One region of the Pantoea nemavictus genome, then DNA from elsewhere that is predicted to be linked to it. Evidence: predicted binding sites of a transcription regulator. Region 1 holds the regulator's gene; the other holds the start of a gene.
What was found. Region 1 encodes CRP, which controls carbon source genes, mostly activating them, when cyclic AMP is high. Its sites were predicted from a motif close to ATGTGANNNNNNTCACAT; they were not measured.

Region 1 (4,925 bases):
CGATCACACCTGCGCCATCGTGGTGGAGCCGATTCAGGGCGAAGGCGGCGTGGTGCCCGCTACGCAGGCGTTTATGCAGGGTTTACGCGCATTGTGCGATGAACATAACGCGCTGCTGGTGCTGGATGAAGTGCAGAGCGGCATGGGCCGCAGTGGCAAACTGTTTAGCTACGAGCATTACGGCATCAAGCCCGATATTCTCACCAGCGCAAAAGCGCTGGGCGGCGGATTCCCGGTGAGCGCGATGTTAACCACCAACGACATTGCATCGGTGATGGCGCCGGGCGTACATGGCACCACCTACGGCGGCAATCCGCTGGCCTGTGCGATTGCTGAAACCGCGCTGGATATCATCAACACACCGGAAGTACTGGAGGGTGTGGAAGCGCGCCGTCAGCAATTTGTTGAAGCGCTGCAAGCCATCGACAGCAAATTCGATATTTTCAGCGAGATTCGCGGCAAAGGCCTGCTGATAGGTGCCGCGCTGAAGCCGCAATTCGCCAGCAAAGCACGCGACATCCTCAATGCTTCTGCAGAGGAAGGGCTGATGATTCTCACCGCCGGCACCGATGTGATTCGTTTTGTGCCGTCGCTGGTGATTGAGCCAACCGATATTGCCGAAGGCATGACGCGTTTCGCGACGGCGATTGAAAAGGTGCTGGCCGCTTAATCTGCTTTCGGACGTAACACCTTGAGCCAGCGGCCATGATGCGGTCGCTGGCTCCACGCCAGTGAAGAGATGGTGTGCATGACGTTAAGGTGCTGCAAAATCCGCTTCACATGCTGTTCGACAATCGTAACCGGCCCTTCGTTAAGATTCTCCGGCGCTTCCAGAATATTGCTGTCGTTGCCCGGCCCGTCATACGCCAGCCGCTGCTGGCAACGCTGCAGCGCAATTTCACAAGATTGCAGATAACGTTCCGCCAGCTTCGCCGTCAACATGGTGTGCTCGCGCGCCAGAATCGTCATGGCGTTAATGTGCTCAACGATAAACTGGCTGTGCGTCACCCACATGCGCATATCTTGCAGATATTTCAGGTTAAAGCCCGGCTCGCTCGACGCCTGGTTCAATGAGTTGAACAGCGCGTTGTGTGCCTGGTTAACCTTGATACGCTGATACGCCAGCTTCTCGGGCGACTGCTCCGGGCCAAGCAGTAGCTGCAGCGCTTCCTGATATGCTTCCAGCGCATCGTGCGCATTCTTGCGCAGCAGTCCGCTTTGCCACTGCGGCCACAGCCAAATCATGCCGGCGAAAGCAATCAGGCAGCCCATCAAGGTATCCATCATGCGCGGCAACAAGAACTGCGCGCCGTTGAGCGACAGCAGCTGCAGCGAATACACCGCAGTGACGGTGAAGCCAATCATCGACCAGCCATAATATTTCCGCGTGATCAGATAGCTCGCCAGCGTGATGCCCAGCATAAACAGCAAGGTGATTGATTCTGGCACCGCCAGCTGCAGCGAGGCCGCGGCAATCAATAAACCGGCAAAGGTGCCCAGCGCACGGTGCTGAATACGCACGCGCGTGGCGCTATAGCCGTTCTGGCTGACGAACATAATCGTCATCAATATCCAGTACGGTTTAGGGATATTAAAGAACAGTGCCAGCGAGCTGCCAAACATCAGCATCACGGCGAAGCGGGCCGCAGTGCGTAAGGCGGTGGATTTGAACGACAGATAACTGCGCAGTGCTGGCAACAGCGGCAAACGACGTTGACGATCGGCCATCAGGTCGCGCGTGTAGAGCGGTTTCTGCGTGCGCAATACGCGGGCGATGCGGCTGAAGTGGTAGAGGCAGAAATTGCCGACCGGATTATCCGGATGCTGGCGGGCAATTTTCTCTAGCGCGCCGAGCTGTTTCTCCATATGAAAGCGATCCGGCAGCTGATGATAGAGAATGGCATCGGCCAGCACGCGTAACCGTGCGGAGATAATTTTGGCGTTCCAGCGGATCACCGCTTCAGCGTGACTCTCCTCCACCAGCTTCTGCACCTCTTCAGGCTGATGCAGGCTGACCGAGATGTGTTCCTGTAAATCCAGCGCCACCTGGAAGGCGCGCGTCAGGCGCTTGTGGCTGTTATCGCGGCTGGCCGACAGCATATGCATTTGCTGGTAGCAGGTGGTAATGAGATCGACCGCCTTTTGCTGACGTGCCAGCAGCGGTGGCAGCGCTTTTTCCGGATCGGTTAGCTGCGTCAATAAGGTGTACTTGGCATCGCAATAATCGGCCAGTTCGCGGAACAGCAGGCTGAGTGATTCGCGCATCGGCTGCTCTTTCCACAGCCAGAACCAGAACCAGTTGAATAAGCCGTACCACAGCGTGCCGCCAATATAGAGCAGCGGCGGCACCCATATCGGCATGCGCCTAACCAGGCTGAGCGTAAAGATGGCGGCGATTAAAGTGGCGGGCAGCAGGCGTGCATGCAGCGGGCCGATTTCGCCGGTTACGCCGATCAGCAGCGGCAGCGCCAGCAGGATCAGCGGCAGCGGAATCTGGTAAGCGGTCAAAATTTGCATCAGGAAACTGCCGGTGGCAAACAGCGAACCACCGACAATCAGGCGTTTGAAGAAGCGTTTATGCGGCGTATCCAGACCCGCCATATTGCAGCAGGCAGGCACTAACGAGAACAGCAGACCTTTTTGCAGATCGCCAAACAGCCAACCGAGAGCCACAGGCAGGCACAGCACCAGCGTTTGCCGCAGCGCATAGTTGACTTCAGGATGATAGATGATTCGGCGCCACATCAGCTCATCGCAAATAGAAACGGCGCGATGTTGCCATCACGCCGTGGGTGAGAAGAAATTAGCGGGTGCCGTAAACGACGATGGTTTTACCGTGTGCGGAGATCAGATTCTGATCTTCCAGCATTTTCAGGATACGGCCCACAGTTTCGCGTGAGCAGCCCACGATCTGACCAATCTCCTGACGGGTGATTTTGATTTGCATGCCGTCTGGGTGAGTCATCGCATCTGGCTGTTTAGCCAGATTAAGCAGCGTTTGCGCAATACGTCCTGTCACATCAAGGAAAGCGAGGTTGCCCACTTTCTCCGATGTCACTTGCAGACGACGCGCCATTTGCGACGAAAGTCGCATTAAAATATCCGGGTTTACCTGAATCAGCTGACGGAATTTTTTGTAGGAAATTTCAGCCACTTCGCAGGCAGACTTCGCACGCACCCAGGCACTACGTTCCTGGCCTTCTTCGAAAAGACCGAGTTCGCCGATGAAATCTCCCTGATTGAGGTAGGAGAGAATCATCTCTTTGCCTTCTTCATCTTTAATCAGTACCGCTACGGAACCTTTAACGATGTAGTACAGCGTTTCCGCTTTCTCACCCTGATGGATGAGCGTGCTTTTGGATGGATATTTGTGAATATGGCAATGGGACAGGAACCATTCGAGTGTAGGGTCTGTTTGCGGTTTGCCGAGAACCATTCGCTATTATCCTCTGTTGTAATCGTGCCCAAAATACAGGGGGCATTTTTTCCCTGTCAGGCGGTTTAATCGTCGAGCGTTTCCAGTAATGGAAAAATTATTCCGGGTCATTCTTAAGCTACGCTTTTGATTCTTCCCGCCTTCGTCTGTAACGACGAAAATATTTTCAGCACTGTTTGTAGCACAGCTTTTGCGAGCTGTCTTGTGTTGTCTCGCTTCAGCAAACGGGGGAATAGTCTGGATTGCTGTTTATCAGGTGAAAGCGTAATCTGGCGGCAAAACCGCCGCTTCAGGAGAAAGAATCATGCAGGCACGAGTGAAATGGGTGGAAGGTCTTACCTTTCTCGGAGAATCCTCATCCGGTCATCAGGTATTAATGGACGGTAATTCCGGTGATAAAGCGCCAAGTCCTATGGAGATGGTGCTCATGGCCGCCGGTGGTTGTAGCGCCATTGATGTGGTGTCGATTCTGCAAAAAGGGCGCAGCGATGTCGCCGATTGCGAAGTCAAACTGACGTCAGAACGCCGCGAAGAAGCTCCACGCATTTTTACCCATATCAACCTGCATTTTATCGTCAGCGGCAAAGCGTTGAGCGATAAAGCCGTAGCGCGCGCGGTTGATCTCTCTGCGGAAAAATACTGTTCTGTGGCGATTATGCTGGGCAAGGGCGTGGAAATCACCCACAGCTATGAAGTGATCGAGCTTTAATGCTTCCAGGTGCGCATCAATGCGCACCCTACGAAATCATCGCGTTTTTTGTAGAGTCGCCATTCATGGCGACCGGTTCCATACCGGCGAGTAACCCTCACTCAATCCGTTTTCCTTCAATTAGTCGCTGAACCAGCGGTAGCATTATCAGTTCCATCGCCAATCCCATTTTGCCGCCCGGCACCACCAGCGTATTAATGTGGGAAATAAACGATCCCTGAATCATCGCCAGCAAATAGGGGAAGGCGATACCTTCCAGCCCGCGGAAGTGAATCACTACGAAGCTTTCATCGAGTGATGGAATTTCACGTGCGGCAAACGGGTTTGAGGTGTCAACGGTTGGCACGCGCTGAAAGTTGATGTGCGTGCGTGAAAACTGTGGCGTGATGAAGTTGATGTAATCCTCCATCGAACGCACCACCGAATCCATCACCGCCTCACGTGAATGGCCGCGCTCGCCGGTGTCGCGCACCAGCTTCTGAATCCACTCAAGGTTAACAATCGGCACCACGCCCACCAGCAGATCAACATGCTCCGCCACATTCTGCTGCTGTGTGACCACGCCGCCGTGTAAGCCTTCATAGAACAGCACATCGGTGTTTTCCGGCAGCGGTTGCCACGGCGTGAAGGTGCCGGGCACCTGATTCCACGGCACGGCTTCATCGTAGGTGTGCAGATATTTCCGCGATTCGCCCAGGCCGGTTTGGCCATAATGCTTGAACGTTTGCTCCAGTAAGCCAAAGTCGTTGGCTTCCGGGCCGAAATAGCTGATGTGGCGGC
Region 2 (4,925 bases), 1.9 Mb from region 1:
GCTTATGAAAAAAGAACCCAGGTGTTAAAGGGAGTAAATGCCGTTACCAGACTCAGATAAATTTGGCGGACTGAATAGCGAAGCACGTGCAAAACCCGTATTATTGCGCGCTTTACGCCCACCCCATTGACTTGAGAGAGCGCCACCATGACGCAAACGTTTATCCCCGGTAAAGATGCCGCACTGGAAGATTCCATTGCACGCTTCCAGCAGAAACTGCAAGACCTTGGTTTCAATATTGAAGAAGCTTCCTGGCTGAATCCGGTACCACACGTCTGGTCAGTGCACATTCGCGATCGCGACTGCCCGCTCTGCTTTACTAACGGTAAAGGTGCCAGCAAAAAAGCGGCATTAGCCTCAGCGCTGGGCGAGTATTTCGAGCGTCTCTCAACCAACTATTTCTTTGCTGATTTTTGGTTGGGCAAATCCATCGCCAATGGCGATTTTGTACACTATCCGAATGAAAAGTGGTTCCCGCTCACAGAGGATGACAGCCTGCCGGAAGGCATTCTGGATGCGCGCCTGCGCAAATTCTACGATCCTGAGGAGAGCCTGAGTGCCTCTGAGTTGATTGATCTGCAATCTGGAAATAGCGAGCGCGGAATTTGCGGCCTGCCATTTACCCGTCAATCTGATCAGCAAACGGTTTATATCCCGATGAACATCATCGGTAACCTGTATGTCTCAAATGGCATGTCAGCTGGTAACACCGCAAACGAAGCGCGTGTACAAGGCTTATCTGAAGTGTTTGAGCGTCATATCAAGAACCGCATCATCGCCGAGTCCATCAGCCTGCCAGAAATTCCTGAAGCAGTAATGCAGCGTTATCCGGGAGTGATAGAAGCGATTGAGCGTCTGGAAGCAGAAGGTTTCCCTATCTTCTCTTATGATGCTTCGCTGGGCGGCAAATATCCGGTTATCTGCGTCGTGTTGTTCAACCCGGCGAACGGCACCTGCTTTGCCTCGTTCGGCGCACATCCGGACTTTGGCGTTGCGCTGGAGCGGACGGTAACCGAGCTGTTGCAGGGCCGCGGTCTGAAAGATCTCGACGTGTTCACGCCACCTACATTTGATGATGAAGAAGTAGCTGAACACGCTAACCTGGAAACTCACTTCATCGACTCTAGCGGCCTGATCTCATGGGATATGTTTAAAGAAGATGCCGATTATCCATTCGTCGACTGGAGCTTTGCGGGTACGACTCACGAAGAGTTTGATACGTTGATGGCCATCTTCCGTGCAGAAGATAAAGAAGTTTACATTGCCGATTACGAACATCTGAGTGTTTACGCCTGCCGCATCATCGTGCCTGGCATGTCCGACATCTATCCGGCAGAAGATCTACTGCTGGCAAACAACAGTATGGGTGCACCGCTGCGCGAGACGCTGCTCGCGTTGCCAGAGAGTCAGTGGGAACCGGAAGCCTATCTCGATCTTATTGTTCAGTTAGACGAAGAAGGTCACGATGACTTTACTCGCGTGCGCGAACTGCTGGGTCTGGCGTCGGGCAAAGACAATGGCTGGTATACGCTGCGTATTGGCGAGCTAAAAACAATGCTGGCACTCGCTGGCGGTGATTTGGATCAGGCGTTGATCTGGACTGAATGGACGATGGAATTCAACCAGTCGATCTTTAGCGAAGAACGCGCTAACTACTATCGCTGCCTGCAAACTTTGCTGTTACTGGCGATGGAAGAAGAGCGTGACCCGCTTCAATACCATCGTGCTTTCACACGTATGTATGGTGAAGCAGCCGTAGATGCTGCTTCAGCCGCGATCAGTGGTGAAGCGCCATTCTATGGATTACAAGCCGTCGATCTGGACCTTAAAGCCTTCCCTGCCCATCAATCACTGTTAGCCGCTTATGAAAAATTACAGGCAGCTAAACGTCGTTACTGGTCACAAAAATAATCATCCCTCTCTAATTTTTTAGTTGGATAATTCACGTAACGTAAATGGCACTGAGTAAGATCAGTGCCATTTTTTTAATCAAAAAATTAAAGAAGCATAAAACTTAATATTAAATAACAATTCAGCTTTAATCGTTAATGATATTTAACAAAGTCAAGCCTGCATCACAGCTCACTTCAACTTATTTTGCATAAATTAAAAATTATTTATTTTATTAATTTCAATACTTTAATTGAAAACTACCTTACTGGTCGCTTCGCTTAGCGCCTACCTTCCGGTCAAATATGATCCACGTCAATTTCTGACCTATACTCCTTTGTTAGTATCTTTACAGGCAATTTTTGGAGAGCGTTAGTGTGAAAGCTGACAACCCTTTTAATTCATTATTACCGGCGGCAATGGCAAAAGTTGCAGAAGAAGCCGGCATATATAAAGCAACCAAACATCCTTTAACCACATTCTTCCTTGCCATTACTGCTGGCGTATTTATCTCAATTGCATTTGTCTTCTATATCACTGCGACTACCGGAAGTGGAGCGATGCCTTATGGCATAGCAAAATTGATAGGCGGCATCTGTTTCTCACTCGGTTTGATGTTAGTAGTGGTTTGCGGTGCTGACCTGTTCACCTCAACCGTATTGATAGTTGTAGCGAAAGCCAGCGGACGAATTACCTGGTTGCAACTGGGCCGACACTGGCTGACCGTCTATATCGGCAATCTGTTCGGTGCACTATTCTTTGTAGCACTCATCTGGTTAGCTGGTGAACACATGGTGGCGAATGGTGCATGGGGTTTGAACGTTCTGCAAACTGCTGACCATAAAATGCATCACACCTTTATTGAAGCAGTCAGTCTCGGCACGCTCGCCAACCTCATGGTTTGCCTCGCTGTGTGGATGAGTTATTCCGGCCGCAGTTTGATGGATAAGATGTTCGCGATGATTTTACCGGTGGCGATGTTTGTTGCCTGCGGCTTCGAACATAGCATCGCCAACATGTTCCTGATCCCAATGGCCATCGTTATTCGCGATTTCGCCAGCCCAGAATTCTGGCAAATGGCCGGTGCAAGCGCAGCTCAATTTCCTTCACTTAGCGTTAGCGATTTCATTCTTAACAATCTTATTCCCGTGACCATCGGCAACATTATTGGCGGCGGATTGTTAGTAGGTTTGACCTACTGGGTAATCTATCTGCGTGGCAACGAGCCGGTGCATTAATGAATTGGTACGGGCGTGCTGACTCAGCACGCCATACGTCAAAGTCTCCCTAAATAAGGCAGGTATATCATGTCCGAACTGAATGAAAAAATGGCGTCAGCCTGGGAAGGATTTAGCGCCGGCGAATGGCAGAACAGCGTCAACGTCCGTGACTTTATCCAGAAAAACTATACACCGTATGAAGGCGACGAATCCTTCCTGGCCGGTGCAACTCCGGCCACAACTAAGCTGTGGGATAGCGTGCTTGAAGGCATCAAAATCGAGAACCGTACTCACGCTCCGGTTGATTTTGATACCGATTTGGCTTCAACCATTACCTCTCACGATGCAGGTTATATCAGCAAGTCGCTGGAAAAAATTGTTGGCCTACAAACTGAAGCGCCATTGAAACGAGCCATCATTCCTTTTGGCGGCATAAAAATGGTTGAGGGTTCATGCAAAGTTTATGGCCGCGAACTCGACCCTGCGCTAAAAAAAGTTTTCACCGAGTATCGTAAAACCCACAACCAGGGTGTATTCGATGTTTATACCCCAGACATTATGCGCTGTCGTAAATCAGGCGTACTGACTGGCCTGCCAGATGCTTATGGTCGCGGACGTATCATCGGTGACTACCGTCGCGTTGCGCTGTACGGCATCGACTATCTGATGAAAGACAAAGTCGCGCAGTTCAATTCATTACAGAGCGATATGGAAAACGGCGTTGATCTGGAAGCCACCATCCGCCTGCGTGAAGAGATCTCTGAACAGCATCGTGCGCTTGGTCAGATTAAAGAGATGGCTGCGAAATATGGCTCAGACATTTCACTGCCGGCCACTAATGCACAAGAAGCAGTACAGTGGACTTACTACGGCTACCTCGCTGCGGTGAAATCGCAGAACGGTGCGGCGATGTCCTTTGGACGCGTATCAACCTTCCTGGATGTATATATCGATCGTGATATTCAGGCAGGCAAACTGAATGAAGAAGAAGCACAGGAACTGATTGACCATCTGGTCATGAAACTTCGTATGGTGCGCTTCCTGCGTACCCCTGAATATGATGAGCTGTTCTCAGGTGATCCAATCTGGGCAACTGAATCACTCGCCGGTATGGGTGTTGATGGCCGTACTCTGGTGACCAAAAGCACCTTCCGCTTCCTGAACACGCTTTACACCATGGGCCCATCACCGGAACCCAACATGACCATTCTGTGGTCTGAAAAATTACCGGTTAATTTCAAAAAATACGCAGCGAAAGTCTCGATCGATACGTCTTCATTGCAGTATGAGAATGATGACCTGATGCGTCCTGACTTCGATAACGATGACTATGCTATCGCTTGCTGCGTAAGCCCAATGATTGTCGGCAAACAGATGCAATTCTTCGGAGCACGTGCCAACCTGGCTAAAACTCTGCTGTATGCAATTAACGGTGGCGTAGATGAGAAGCTGAAAATGCAGGTTGGCCCAAAAGAAGCGCCAATTACTGACGAAATTCTCGACTTCGATACTGTGATGGAACGTCTGGATCACTTCATGGATTGGCTGGCTAAGCAGTATGTCACCTCCCTGAATATCATTCATTACATGCATGATAAGTACAGCTACGAAGCTTCATTAATGGCGCTGCACGATCGTGACGTTTATCGCACCATGGCGTGTGGTATCGCTGGCCTGTCTGTCGCAGCTGACTCACTCTCTGCGATCAAATATGCGAAAGTAAAAACCATCCGTGATGAAGATGGCTTAGCAGTAGATTTCGAAATTGAAGGTGAATATCCACAGTTTGGTAATAACGACTCTCGCGTTGATGAT

Region 2: focA (formate transporter FocA) is a predicted target of CRP. The motif match lies at 2,194-2,211, and genes of this name have one in related genera.

Annotation. Positions count from the first base shown of each region.
Region 1 covers NZ_JBBGZW010000001.1:1,737,353-1,742,277, reverse strand. The annotation lists gene argD (bifunctional acetylornithine/succinyldiaminopimelate transaminase) at 1-670, shown strand, start outside; gene WH298_RS07985 (YccS/YhfK family putative transporter) at 667-2,745, opposite strand; gene crp (cAMP-activated global transcriptional regulator CRP) at 2,804-3,436, opposite strand; gene WH298_RS07975 (OsmC family protein) at 3,741-4,145, shown strand; gene WH298_RS07970 (phosphoribulokinase) at 4,243-4,925, opposite strand, start outside.
Region 2 covers NZ_JBBGZW010000001.1:3,596,885-3,601,809, reverse strand. The annotation lists gene ycaO (30S ribosomal protein S12 methylthiotransferase accessory factor YcaO) at 148-1,911, shown strand; gene focA (formate transporter FocA) at 2,268-3,128, shown strand; gene pflB (formate C-acetyltransferase) at 3,198-4,925, shown strand, end outside.